2 linked regions of the Chryseolinea soli genome follow. The protein of the gene in region 1 interacts with the protein of each later gene in a pairwise test. Links are inferred from orthologs where the notes say so. Each region holds a gene or a part of one and is shown in the gene's direction. Other genes may lie near its edges.

What was found.
Region 2: the proteins of D4L85_RS20105 (region 1) and D4L85_RS09850 interact in binary tests that used the Escherichia coli proteins (3 or more experiments, as listed by UniProt). The link is inferred for Chryseolinea soli from one-to-one orthologs.

Annotation. Positions count from the first base shown.
Region 1 is NZ_CP032382.1:4,724,340-4,731,157, forward strand. What follows is about bases 1,164-4,078. They hold D4L85_RS20105 (cytochrome c oxidase subunit I), read left to right. Parts: upstream 1,164-1,635; coding sequence 1,636-3,522; downstream 3,523-4,078. Other genes in these bases: D4L85_RS20100 (cytochrome c oxidase subunit II), read left to right, coding at 1,164-1,615; D4L85_RS20110 (COX15/CtaA family protein), read left to right, coding at 3,636-4,078. In the rest of the region: D4L85_RS20095 (quinol:cytochrome C oxidoreductase), read left to right, coding at 1-523; more of D4L85_RS20100, read left to right, coding at 539-1,163; more of D4L85_RS20110, read left to right, coding at 4,079-4,643; cyoE (heme o synthase), read left to right, coding at 4,647-5,543; D4L85_RS20120 (cytochrome c oxidase subunit 3), read left to right, coding at 5,635-6,216; D4L85_RS20125 (cytochrome c oxidase subunit 3), read left to right, coding at 6,305-6,818. UniProt on the Escherichia coli protein: Cytochrome bo(3) ubiquinol oxidase is the terminal enzyme in the aerobic respiratory chain of E.coli that predominates when cells are grown at high aeration.
Region 2 is NZ_CP032382.1:2,265,526-2,272,365, reverse strand. The notes cover bases 1,396-4,332. They hold D4L85_RS09850 (methionine aminotransferase), read left to right. Parts: upstream 1,396-2,250; coding sequence 2,251-3,414; downstream 3,415-4,332. Other genes in these bases: D4L85_RS09845 (amidohydrolase), read left to right, coding at 3,588-4,332; def (peptide deformylase), read left to right, coding at 1,692-2,246; ruvX (Holliday junction resolvase RuvX), read left to right, coding at 1,396-1,592. Also shown: D4L85_RS09870 (hemerythrin domain-containing protein), read left to right, coding at 1-235; D4L85_RS09865 (dihydrofolate reductase family protein), read left to right, coding at 395-901; more of ruvX, read left to right, coding at 1,179-1,395; more of D4L85_RS09845, read left to right, coding at 4,333-4,418; purH (bifunctional phosphoribosylaminoimidazolecarboxamide formyltransferase/IMP cyclohydrolase), read left to right, coding at 4,534-6,060; D4L85_RS09835 (rod shape-determining protein), read left to right, coding at 6,246-6,840. UniProt on the Escherichia coli protein: Shows aminotransferase activity with methionine and histidine as substrates, and to a lesser extent also with phenylalanine.

The DNA of each region.
Region 1 (6,818 bases):
GATCACCCTCATCGCTGCACACTTGAAAAGCGCCGGCTATCTCAAGATCGTTAACGCAAACCATCTCCACGACCTGGGCAAGTTTGTGTTCGCCTTCTCCATCTTCTGGACCTACATCTGGTTTTCGCAATTCCTGCTGATCTACTACGCACACATCCCCGAAGAAACTGTGTACTTCGTGGAGCGGATGCGCAACAGCCCGTACAGCTGGATCTTCTACTTCAATATTATTGTTAATTTCGTGTTGCCGTTCCTGTTGTTCATGACGCGCGATGCGAAGCGCCACTTGTCTACACTGAAGCTGGTTTGCCCCATCGTCATCGTGGGTCACTGGTTCGACTTCTTCAACATGGTAACGCCCGGCGTTATGAAACACTCTGGAGGAATTGGCTTTGTGGAGATCGGTATGTTCATGGTCTTCGCCGCAGTGTTCCTGCTGGTCGTGCTGAATAGTCTGACGAAATTGCCGCTCTGGGGCAAAAACGATCCGATGTTACAAGAGAGTCTTCATCACCACATTTAATGTATAGAAACTGATATGATGAGTTTGATTATTATTCTTGGCGTTGTTCTCATTCTGGGGATCCTCTATATGATCTTCCGGGTAGGCAACCTGGTAAGCATTGCAAAAGGAGGTGTGGTTGACGAAAAGTCAAGTACGGCGAACAAAGTAAATGCAGCCCTTTTTATCGTTTTCATGGTGGGAAGCCTCGGCTTGTTCTTCTGGTATTCCTTCAGCCATTTTCACGAATACACTTTGCCCGTCGCTTCCGTACACGGAAAACACACCGACAACTTGTTCTGGATCACCATGTGGGTGACGGTGATCGCTTTTGTGATCATCAGCATCGTGATGTTCGTGTTCATCTACCAATATCAATACAAAGAAGGCCGCAAAGCCAAATATTTCCCCGACAACCACTACCTGGAGTTGGCGTGGACCATCATTCCGGCGATCGTGTTGGCCGTGCTGATCTTCACCGGTCTGCGCGCCTGGAACGACATCACAAGCCCCGCTTCGAAAGATGCGGAAGTGATCGAGCTCGTGGCGCAGCAATTTGCATGGACCGCCCGCTATCCCGGCGTGAAAGACAAAGAACTTGGAAAAGTAAGCTATAAACTGATCGACAACTTCGGTAACGAATTTGGTCTCGACCTCTCCGACAAGCATTCCTTCGACGATTTCAAATCGCTGGAACTCCACTTCCCCGTAGATCAGGAGATCCTGTTGAAGATCCGTGCCAAGGATGTACTGCACAGCGTGTTCCTGCCCCACTTCCGGGTGAAAATGGACGCCGTGCCCGGCATGCCTACCCAATTCAAATTCAAAGCCACCAAGACCACACAGGAAATGCGTGACGAGCTTGGCAACCCGAACTTTAATTACGAACTGGCGTGCACCGAAATTTGCGGACGCGGTCATTTCTCGATGAAAATGCCTGTTGTCGTAGAGAGTCAAGAGGCGTATGAGGCCTGGAAGGCAAAGCAAGAAACGTGGTTGAAACAAAACCCTGGCTACCTCGAAAAGGTACCGGCAGCATTGAAGGAAGCGGCGATGATCCAGGCAGGCATGCAGAAAGATCCCGGCGCAACAGTAGCGGAAGTAAAACAATAGGTTAAAAGATTTATCAAGACATGGCAACGACCGATATTCACCTCCACCAAGATGTTCACCATCACGATGATCATGAGGATCATGAGCACCATGAAGGTAATTTCTGGACCACATATATTTTTAGCCAAGACCATAAAGTAATTGCCAAGCAATTCCTGATCACGGGTATTTTCTGGGCCTTGCTGGGCGGTACACTCTCCGTGATCTTCCGTCTGCAACTCGGTTTCCCCGAAACAAACCTGGATTGGCTCAAGCCTGTTTTGGGCGGCTGGATTACTCCCGAAGGAAAACTGGACCCTGAATTCTACCTGGCGCTGGTGACGATGCACGGAACCATCATGGTGTTCTTCGTGCTCACAGCCGGTCTGAGCGGTACATTCTCGAACTTCCTCATTCCCCTGCAGATCGGTGCCCGCGATATGGCCTCCGGTTTCATGAACATGCTTTCCTACTGGTTCTTCTTCCTGTCGAGCGTGATCATGTTCATTTCGCTCTTCCTGGAAACGGGACCTGCCGCCGGCGGTTGGACCATCTATCCTCCGTTGAGCGCATTGCCCCAAGCCATTAAAGGCTCGGGTCTGGGGATGACCATGTGGCTGGTAGCGATGGTGTTCTTCATTGTGAGCTCGCTCCTGGGAAGTATCAACTACATTACGACGGTTATCAACATGCGCACAAAAGGTATGTCCTTCACGCGCATGCCACTCACGATTTGGGCGTTCTTCTTTACGGCCATCATCGGTATCCTTTCATTCCCTGTATTGTTTGCCGCTGCCTTGTTGCTGGTTTTCGACCGCAGCTTTGGCACGAGCTTCTACCTGTCGGATATTTATATCGGCGGCGAAGCGTTGGCACACGAGGGCGGTAGCCCCATCCTGTTCCAGCACTTGTTCTGGTTCCTGGGTCACCCCGAAGTATACATCGTATTGTTGCCGGCGCTCGGTCTTTCTTCAGAGATCATCGCCACCAACTCGCGCAAGCCTATCTTCGGCTACAAAGCCATGATCGGTTCCATGCTCTTCATCGCCATCCTGTCGTTCATCGTGTGGGCTCACCACATGTTTGTAACGGGTATGAACCCTTTCCTCGGTTCCATCTTCATGTTGCTCACGCTGATCATTGCCGTGCCTTCTGCGGTGAAGATCTTCAACTATGTGACCACGCTGTGGAAAGGTAATATCCACTTCACGCCAGGCATGCTGTTCTCTATCGGTTTGGTGTCGTTCTTCCTCACGGGCGGTATCACCGGTATTTTCCTTGGCAACTCGGCCATCGACATTCAATTGCACGATACGTACTTCGTCGTAGCCCACTTCCACTTGGTAATGGGTAGCGCGTCGTTCTTCGGGATGATGGCGGGTGTGTACCACTGGTTCCCGAAATTCTTTGGCAGAATGGTGAACCCTACGCTGGGCTACATCCACTTCTGGCTGACCTTCGTGGGTGTGTACATGGTGTTCTTCCCCATGCACTACATCGGTATCGCCGGTTTCCCCCGTCGTTACTATTCCTGGACAAACTTTGAAACGTTCAGCGGCTTTGCCGACCTGAACATGCTGGTGAGCGTGGCCGCGATCATTACGCTGGGCGCCCAGTTCATCTTCTTGTTCAACTTCTTCTATAGCATATTCCGCGGCAGACTGGCCCCCGCCAACCCTTGGGATTCCACGACGCTGGAATGGACCACACCGCGCAATCCCGGTCACGGCAACTGGGTGGGAGAGATCCCGTCCGTATACCGCTGGCCCTACGACTATAGCAAGCCGGGTGCGAAGGAAGACTACATCCCTCAAAATATCCCGTACTCCGAAACACCGGAATCCAACTTGCCGCACGAAAATGATCTCATCAAACTGGAGACTTTGAACGGCGACGGATCTATTGTGGTGGAAGGAAGCAAGCACTAATTGACGACACACGATCTTCGGTTCAAGGTTCAAAGTGACGGACTTCTCCCCACTTTGAACCTTGATTTTTTAGAGCATATCCGCTCGCATTTTATGGCACAGGGGAAATTATTATGAGATCATTTCGCAGGCTCACCCTCTCAACGCTTATTGCCGTGTACGTGCTCATCCTCGTAGGAGGCATTGTGCGCAGCACCGGCTCTGGCATGGGTTGTCCTGACTGGCCGAAATGCTTTGGCAACTGGGTGCCCCCCACCTCGGTTTCCCAATTGCCCCCGGACTACAAAGAAATCTACGCCGCCCACCGCGACAAAAAGAATAAGCGCTTTGCGAAGTATTTATCGGCCGTAGGCATGGACGCCACGGCAGCGGGTATCCTCAACGATCCCGGGGTGCTGCACGAAAATGATTTCAATCCCGTAAAGACCTGGATCGAATATGTGAACCGTATCGTGGGGGTTATCATCGGCTTTCTCATCTTCGCGGTTTTCGTGGTTTCGCTGGGCTATTGGAAAAGCGAACGCAGGTTCACCGTGGTGGCGTTTCTAACGTTTGTGCTGGTCGGTTTCCAAGGGTGGCTGGGATCGTTCGTTGTGTCCAGCAACCTCACGCCGTGGACCATTACAGTACACATGTTCCTGGCCCTGCTCATCGTAGCTTTGTTGGTATACCTCGTAGACCAGAGCAGCTACCGCCCCGAGATCAATTCGTCCATAGGCTTCTGGTGGCTGGTGGCCTCGATGGCCGTGTTGCTGGTGCAGATCCTATTGGGCACACAGGTGCGGGAAGCGATCGATCGCGTGTCGCAAGTAGTGGTGCGCGAGGCATGGATCGCCAACCTGGGAGGAGAGTTCATTATTCACCGTTCCTTCTCGTGGATTGTGCTGATCATGCATGTGGGATTAATCCTGAGATTGCGTAAAACTGAGGGGGCAAAAACTTTTACCCTTGCCCTAATCCTGCTAATTTTGGGGACCATTTTAACGGGTTTGAGCATGGCCTATTTCGCTGTGCCGCCGTTCCTCCAGCCGGTGCACCTGCTGTTTGCGACAGTCACTTTCGGAACACAGTTTTTGTTCTTGCTGAAAATGAATAGAAAAGAAGAGCCTGCATTGGCATAGCCTATGATAGTCGGACAAATCGATCAGCTAACCGGAATCAACTTCGTGCTCGCGAAAGCGAAAGCGTACTGGGAATTGTTGAAATTCCGGCTCTCGTTCCTCGTGGCATTCTCCTGCGCGTTTGGATTCGTGCTGGCCTCACGTGAGATCAACTGGCTCACCTTCTGCATGCTGTTCCTCGGCGGATTCCTGCTGTCGGGTGCCTCGGGCATCATCAACCAAATTATTGAGAAAGACCTGGACGTGTTGATGGGCCGGACCATGAACCGCCCGTTGCCAACGCACCGCGTATCGGTAAACGAAGCCATCCTGGTGGCGGCTATCTGTACCGTGGCGAGCGTAAATATCCTCTGGAAATTCACCAACCCGCTGACCACCGGTTTGTCGGTGTTGTCGATGATCCTCTACGGTTTTGTCTACACACCCTTGAAAAGGGTAGGCCCCGTAGCCGTTTTTGTGGGCGCCATTCCCGGAGCCCTGCCGCCACTGTTAGGCTGGACGGCCGCCACGGGAATCATCTCGCATGAAGCACTGATCATTTTCGGCATCCAATTCATCTGGCAGTTCCCCCACTTCTGGGCCATTGCCTGGGTGGCCGACGAGGACTATAAAAAGGCGGGCTTCAAACTGCTGCCCTCTGGCGGACAAAAGGATTTGAACACCGCGGTGCAGATCATGATCTACACCATGTTCCTCATCCCGATGGGATTGTTGCCGGCCACCTTTGGCATCACGGGCATCAACTCTGCGATCGTGGCAACGCTTTGTGGAGTGGCATTTTTTGCATTGACATTTTCATTGATGAAATCGGGCGACCGGAAGTCGGCGCTGAAGATCATGTTTGCATCGTTCTTGTATTTGCCCATTGTGCAGATCGCGTATGTGTTGGACAAGATTTGATGTAGTGAAGGAAGAATTAATAAAGTGACAGGAAGGAAGCTTGTTGGTGAAGAACACCAACAAGGGCGAGGGTTGATAAAGAATGAAGCGTATGGCATTGGATATAAAGATCGTTGAAGAAGCACAGAAGCCCTTGGGGATGAACCCCAAGAAATTTGGGCTGTGGCTGTTCATGGGAAGCGTGATCATGGTTTTCGCAGCCTGGACCAGCGCCTACCTGGTGCGTCGTGCCGACGGTAACTGGAGAGTGTTTGAATTGCCGAGCTTGTTTTGGATCACCTCGGTCATTATCCTGGTCAGCAGCGGCACCATGCATTGGGCCTATTTGTCGGCGAAAAGGGACAACCTGGAGCAGACCAAGCTGGCCATCAGCATCACCAGCCTGCTGGGGGTGGCGTTTTTGATTGGGCAGTTCCTGGCCTGGGGGCAGATGGTAGAGCATAACGTGCATTTTGTGGGGAATCCGTCCGGGTCTTTCGTGTATGTGATCTCCTGGATGCACGGGTTGCACATCGTGAGCGGGGTAGTATTTCTGCTCATCGTGCTCGTGGCCACTTTCCAGTATAAAGTGCACTCAAAAAGGATGTCGCAGATGGAAATGTGTGCCACATACTGGCATTTTTTGGATGCCCTTTGGCTATATTTGTTTGTTTTTCTATTATTGAACCGCTAATAAAAAGGCTGTTTTTTGACGATATTCGCACACTCACCCACACCCTCATTTAAACGCGTAACCTATATAACGTATACCAATTAATACTATGGCAAGTACAGCAGCAGCAGCTCACGGCGAGAGCACATGGGACGGTGGATCCTCACCGATGGGAGCCAGCTATGGCAAACTCATGATGTGGTTCTTTTTAATGTCCGATGCTTTTACTTTCTCCGCATTGCTCATCACCTATGGCCTGGTGCGTTCTTCGCATCATGCATATACAAAAGCCGTAGATGCATTCACGTTCTCGCAAAGCTACTGGCCCATTCCTGAAAAGGTGTTCGAATCCGTTCCGTTCCTGGAAGGAGTGTCGCTTCCCCTGGTTTTCGTGGGTATCATGACTTTCATTCTCATCATGAGTTCCGTAACGATGGTACTTGCTGTTGAAGCCGGTCACCGTATGGACCGCAAGGCCGTTGAGAAATGGATGCTTTGGACCCTGCTGGGCGGTATCGCTTTCTTGAGCTGCCAGGCTTGGGAATGGACTCACTTTATCCATGGAGCACACCACGGTTCAGCAGTGGCAGAAGGAACAACTTTCTTCGGCGCTAACCTGGCCC
Region 2 (6,840 bases), 2.5 Mb from region 1 along the record:
CATGGAACACGAAGCCCACGACGACGAAATGGAAGGCATCCGCAACATCACAAAAGATTATACCCTCACGCCCCAGGCGCCGTTGCACGTAAAAGTTTTATACAACGAATTGAAAGGCTTCGAAAAAAGCCTCATCACCCACGCCCGCATCGAAAACGAAATCCTCTTCCCCAAGGCCATGGCCCTGGAAAGCAAAGTGAAGACCACCTTCTTCGAAAAAGCCAAGCTGAATTAACGACACGTCAACAGTTTCACGTCCCGACAAAAAACGTCTCCCGCGAATTGCGGCAAAATATTCTGTGGCTCATCCGTAAAACAACTGCGGTAAAACTTTCGTCGAAAAACATATTGGCGCACGCATCTCCAACGTTGTAGTTCCGTTCCTTAACCTACTATGCGAAAGATCATTCTGAACCTGGCCGTCAGCCTCGACGGCTTTATTGCCGGCCCCAACGGCGAATACGACTGGTGCTTTGCCGACGCCGACTACGGCATGACCAACTTCCTCAACAGCATCGACGCCGTGGTCATGGGCGGCAAATCGTACCGGCTTCTTCTGCAGTATGGCGCACCCTATCCGGAATATACGAACTACGTTTTCACACGCACCGAAAAATCAACACCGTATGCAAACGTGGTGTTCACCCGTGACGACATTGCTGAGTTTGTTGAAGCACTGAAAGAAAAAGAAGGGAAGAGCATTTGGTTGTTTGGTGGCGCGGAAATCATCCATCCTTTGCTGGAGAATGATTTGGTGGACGAACTGATGCTGTCGGTGCACCCGGTGCTGTTAGGCGATGGGTTGCCTTTGTTCCGGAAGTTAAATGAGCGGAAGGCTTTTAAGTTGATGGATAGTATTACATATCCTTCGGGGCTGGTGCAGCTGTATTATAAGAAGTGACTCTCATGTCGCGGGCACGATTTTTTTTAAAGAACTACGCTTAGATTCAAGACATCCAGAGTTTCGAGTGCGGCTTCATGTAGAACAAGACCTGGCAAACACCGATAGGCCGCTGGTCCCATCAAATGCTGCCTGATCCAATTGTGCTGTCCACGGGGTTCCTTGAAATCGTGCGAAGCCAGAGGAGGGGCGTGCCTGCGGAACGACGTGCTTTTGCTGATCGGCCAGAAGCACTTCACAAGTTTTGTTGTAGCTTGCCACCTCAACACACTTCTCAATGGGCAGGGTTCTCGCAATCGACTATGGCACTAAGCGCACCGGCATTGCTGTGACGGATCCCTTGCGCATTATTGCCACGCCGCTGGAGACCGTTGCATCGGCAGGCCTGTTGACTTTTTTAGTTGACTACGCAAAAAAAGAAACCGTCGACGAGTTTGTCGTCGGCATGCCCAAGACCCTTTTGAACGAAGACTCGGCCATTGCGCCGCTGGTACGGAAATTTGTGGAGACGTTGAAAAAAACTTTCCCCGACAAGGCCGTCCACCTGGCCGACGAGCGTTTTACAAGCAGCATGGCCATGCGCGCCATGATCGACGGGGGGATGAAGAAAAAGGACCGCCAGCAAAAGGGCAACGTCGACAAGATCAGTGCCACCATCATCCTGCAATCCTTCCTGGAAGCAAAACGCTAGTCTCCTCCTCCGTTTCAGGCCCGGTCCCGGAAAAGATTTTGCTCCAAAAGTATCTTCGTGGGCGAGAAAGAATTAATTGTGTGTTATTACCTTTGCGCCATGATCTATCCTATTATCATGTACGGCGATCCAGTGCTGCGTCAGCGGGCGAGCAACCTGGAACACGGCACGGACGTGCACCAGTTGATTGAAGACATGTTTGAAACCATGCACAATGCCAGTGGCATCGGGCTGGCCGCGCCACAGATCGGAAAAAGTATCCGGCTGTTTGTGGTCGATGGCACCATCATAGACGACGAGCCGGCCATGGCCGACTTCAAAAAGGTTTTCATCAACCCGGTGATGGTGGAAGAAGCCGGCGAACCGTGGGAATATGAAGAAGGCTGTCTCAGCATTCCAAACATCCGCGAAAAAGTATCCCGCAAGGAAAACCTCATCATCAAATACTACGACGCCGACTGGGTGCTCCATGAAGAGCACTACGACGGCATGAAGGCCCGCATCATCCAGCACGAATACGACCACATCGAAGGAAAAATGTTCGTCGATTACCTGACACCATTAAAGAAGCGACTGCTGAAGGGAAAGCTGGCCGATATCTCCAAAGGCAAAGTGGACACAGAGTACCGGATCGCCGCGCCCTTGAAAAAATAATGCCGTGGCAACCTCTCCGCTGCCCATGAATATTCCCTCGCGCTTACCCGACGTTGGCACCTCCATCTTCACTGTCATGTCGAAGATGGCGCTGGACTACGGTGCCATCAACCTGTCGCAAGGCTTCCCCGATTTCAGCATCGACCGCACGATCATCGAGCTGGTGCATCGCTACATGGTGGAAGACCACAATCAATATGCCCCCATGCCCGGGGCCGTGGCGTTGCGCAACGCCATTGCCGGGGTGATCGGCCGCACGTATGGACGTACCGTTGATCCCGAAACCGAGATCACCGTTACGCCCGGCGCCACGGAAGCCATCTTCTCCATCATTGCCGCTTTCATCACCACGGGCGACGAAGTTTTGTTGTTCGATCCGTCGTATGATTCCTACAACCCGGCCGTCCGCTTGAACGGAGGCATCCCGGTGCACCTCCACATGCGCCAGCCCGACTTCTCCATCGATTGGGCCGAGGTACGGCAAAAGATCACGTCGCGCACCCGCATGATCATGATCAACACACCGCACAATCCCACCGGCGCGGTGTTGTCCGAGGCCGACCTGCGCGAGCTGGAGCGCATCGCCTTGCAACACCATCTGCTCGTGTTGAGCGATGAGGTTTATGAACGACTCATCTATGACGGCACGCCACACCAAAGTGTGTTGCGCTATCCCGGGCTGGCCGCACAAAGTCTCGCCGTGTTTTCGTTTGGCAAGACCTTCCACGCTACCGGCTGGAAAGTGGGCTATGCAGTGGGACCGGCGGCGCTCATGAAGGAGGTGCGCAAGGCTCATCAGTTTATTGCCTTTTCGGTGAACACCCCGGTGCAACTGGCGTTGGCGGAGTACCTGCAAACACCGGATCACTACGAACGACTGGGTGACTTCTATCAGCAAAAGCGCGATTTCTTCCTGGAACAAATCAAGGGTTCGTCCTTTGAGCCGCGACCCTGCAAAGGATCATATTTTCAATTGGTCTCCTACCGCGGCATCTCCTCACAGCCCGACGTGGCCATGGCCGAGGAGCTGACGCAGAAATTTAAGGTGGCGGCCATCCCGGTCTCCGTTTTCTACCAGGATAAGACCGACAACCGGCTGCTGCGTTTTTGTTTTGCTAAAAAGGAAGAGACGCTGGCTAAGGCCTGCGAAATTCTCCGGAAACTTTAGGCCGTCCCGGAAACGGAACCGATCTTCCAACAGCTCGGAGCATAAAAAAATAAAAAGGCCCGAAAACGTGGCTGTCCGCCGATTTTAAACGCTTTCTATGCGACGGCCAAAAAGCGCTTCGCATTTCCCGCGGCATTTGTTTTCTTTGCGGTCCGGATAATTTTACACCTGCCATGCACGACTTAAAAATCACCTTAATTCAGTCGGATATTCACTGGGAAGACGTCGACGCCAATTTGTCGTCGTTCGAGGAGAAGATCTGGCAGATCAGTGGCTCGACGGACGTGATCGTGCTCCCGGAAATGTTCACGACCGGATTCACGATGTCGGCACAGAAATATGCCGAACACATGAACATGCGCACCTTCAAATGGATGAAGCAGATGGCCGATCAAACCGGCGCGCTCATCCTGGGCAGCTATATTGTGACGGTCCACGACCGCTATTACAACCGTTTGCTGTGGATGGAGCCGGGCGGAAATTTTAAGACTTACGACAAGCGCCACCTTTTCCGGATGGCCAACGAACATAAAACCTATGCGCCCGGCGAGAGCCTCCTCATCGGCACCTGGCGCGGTTGGAGGATCTGCCCCCTGGTTTGCTACGACCTGCGCTTCCCGGTGTGGAGCCGCAACAAGTGGGACCTCACTTCGAAAAGGCTTTCCTATGATGCGGCCATCTACGTGGCCAACTGGCCCATTACCCGCATCGATGCTTGGGATACGCTCTTAAAAGCCCGCGCCATTGAAAACCTAAGCTACATCGTGGGCGTGAACCGCATCGGCCAGGACGGCCAGGGCATTGAATATAACGGCCACTCGTCGGTGATCGGTCCCAAAGGCGACACGATCTATACCAACGAAGGCATGGAAGCCATCCGCACAACCGAACTCAGCGCCAACGCACTCCAGGCGTTCCGCGACCGCTTCCCGGCGTTCATGGACGCCGATGATTTCACGATCGAGTTTGAGGAATACGAAGAGTCGGATTATCTCCCCGGATAATCTCCCGCGGGCTTGAGGGGAAGGACCGGAAATTTCTCGGGGCTGTTTTCTATTTCGTTGCGCAACGCCTACTTTTGCACCTCGATTTGTAAACGCTTTAATCTCATAAACTTCCATGTCCAGCCGCAAGATCACCCGCGCCCTCATTTCTGTTTTCTATAAAGACAATCTGGAACCCATCGTTCACACGCTGGCCAAGCAAGGCGTGGAGTTTGTGTCGACCGGGGGCACGCAGGAATTTATTGAGAAGCTCGGCTACCCGGTGGTGCCGGTGGAGAAACTCACGGGCTATCCCTCCATTTTTGGGGGTCGCGTGAAGACCCTACACCCCGCCGTTTTTGGAGGAATCCTTTACCGGCGTGAAGATTCGGGTGATCTGAAACAGGCCCAGGAATTCAACATTGCGCCCTTGGACCTTGTCATCGTGGACTTATATCCCTTTGAAGAAACGGTGGCCAAAGGGGGTAGTGAAGAAGATATTATTGAGAAGATCGATATCGGCGGCATTTCGCTGATCCGCGGCGCGGCCAAAAATTTCCAGGATGTGCTCATCGTCTCGTCGCGCAAGCACTACGGCGCCTTGCTGAATCTGCTGCAGTCAGGCAACGGCACGACCTCGCTGGCGGAGCGGAAAAAGTTTGCCGCCATGGCCTTCGACGTCACATCGCACTATGACACGGCCATCTTCAACTACTTCAACCAGGAATTCCAATTCCCCGGTTTCAAGAAGAGCATCCCCGACGGGCGCACCCTCCGCTACGGCGAGAACCCCCACCAGCGGGGGACCTTCTATGGTGATCTCGACGGTTTGTTCGAGCAATTGAATGGCAAAGAGCTCTCCTATAACAATCTTGTCGACGTAGACGCCGCCGTGAACCTGGTGAAGGAATTCGATGGCGAGACCGCGTTTGTCATCATCAAACACACCAATGCTTGTGGTGTGGCGGTAGCCCCCACGGTAAAGGAAGCCTATCTGAAAGCCTTCCAGGCCGACACCCTTTCTGCTTTTGGTGGTGTGCTGGCCACGAACAAGAAGATCGACCTGGCCTCCGCCGAGGAGATCAACAAACTTTTCTTCGAGATCCTCATCGCCCCGGCATACGACGAGGACGCCTTGGCCTTGTTGAAATCGAAAAAGAACCGGATGCTCCTGCTGCAAAAACAGTCGCTGAAGGAAACCATTCAATATAAGAGCATCCTCAACGGCGTGATCGAGCAAGACCTCGACCTAAAGACCGACGCCAAGGAAGATCTGAAGGTTGTGACGAAGCGTGTACCGAGCGCCCAGGAGGTAGACGCCCTGTTGTTTGCCAGCAAGATCTGCAAACACACCAAGTCCAACACGATCATCCTGGCAGTTGACGGACAACTTGTCGCCAGTGGCGTGGGGCAGACCTCGCGCGTGGACGCTTTGAAGCAAGCGATCGAGAAGGCGGCCGCGTTTGGCTTCGCGCTCAACGGTGCGGTGATGGCTTCGGATGCTTTCTTCCCTTTCCCGGATTGTGTGGAAATTGCTCAACAACATGGGATCAGGGCGGTCATTCAACCCGGGGGTTCGGTGAAGGATCAGGATTCTATTGCCTTTTGTGACCAACACGAAATGGCCATGGTCTTCACCGGCATCCGACACTTCAAACACTAATAATGTTGTAGTTGTTGATTACTTCTTCGAGTGTAAGTTCCGAGCGATAAATTATTTTTACTGGCGCTAAAAAACTTACATTTTTGAAGCGTAAATCTTTAATTTGGTAAATTAAATGCAATTTTGCGTTTTACCCTCCAGTATATCAGGCGTTCACTACTTTTAACAATAGGCAAAAGACATACATGGCATTTTTTGACTTCTTCACCAGCGATATTGCGATAGACCTGGGCACTGCAAACACCCTGATTATCTACAAAGATAAGATCGTAGTCGATGAGCCCTCCATCATCGCGCTCGACAAAGTGAATACGAAAGTTCTGGCCATCGGCCGGGAGGCTATGCAAATGCATGAAAAGACCCACGATCACATCAAGACCATCCGCCCCTTGAAAGAAGGCGTGATTGCCGACTTCCAGGCAGCCGAGATGATGATCCGCGGTCTCATCAAAATGATCGACACGGGCAAACGCCTGTTCCCACCGTCATACCGCATGGTGATCTGTATTCCCTCGGGCATCACCGAAGTGGAGAAGCGCGCCGTGCGCGACTCGGCCGAACATGCCGGCGCCAAGGAAGTATATATGATCTATGAACCCATTGCTGCCGCCATCGGCACGGGCATCGATATCGAGCAACCCATCGGCAATATGATCGTCGACATCGGTGGAGGAACTACCGACATCGCGGTGATCGCCCTTTCGGGGATCGTATGCGACCAGTCAATCCGCGTCGCCGGCGACACCTTCAACCGCGACATCCTGGACTATATGCGCCGCC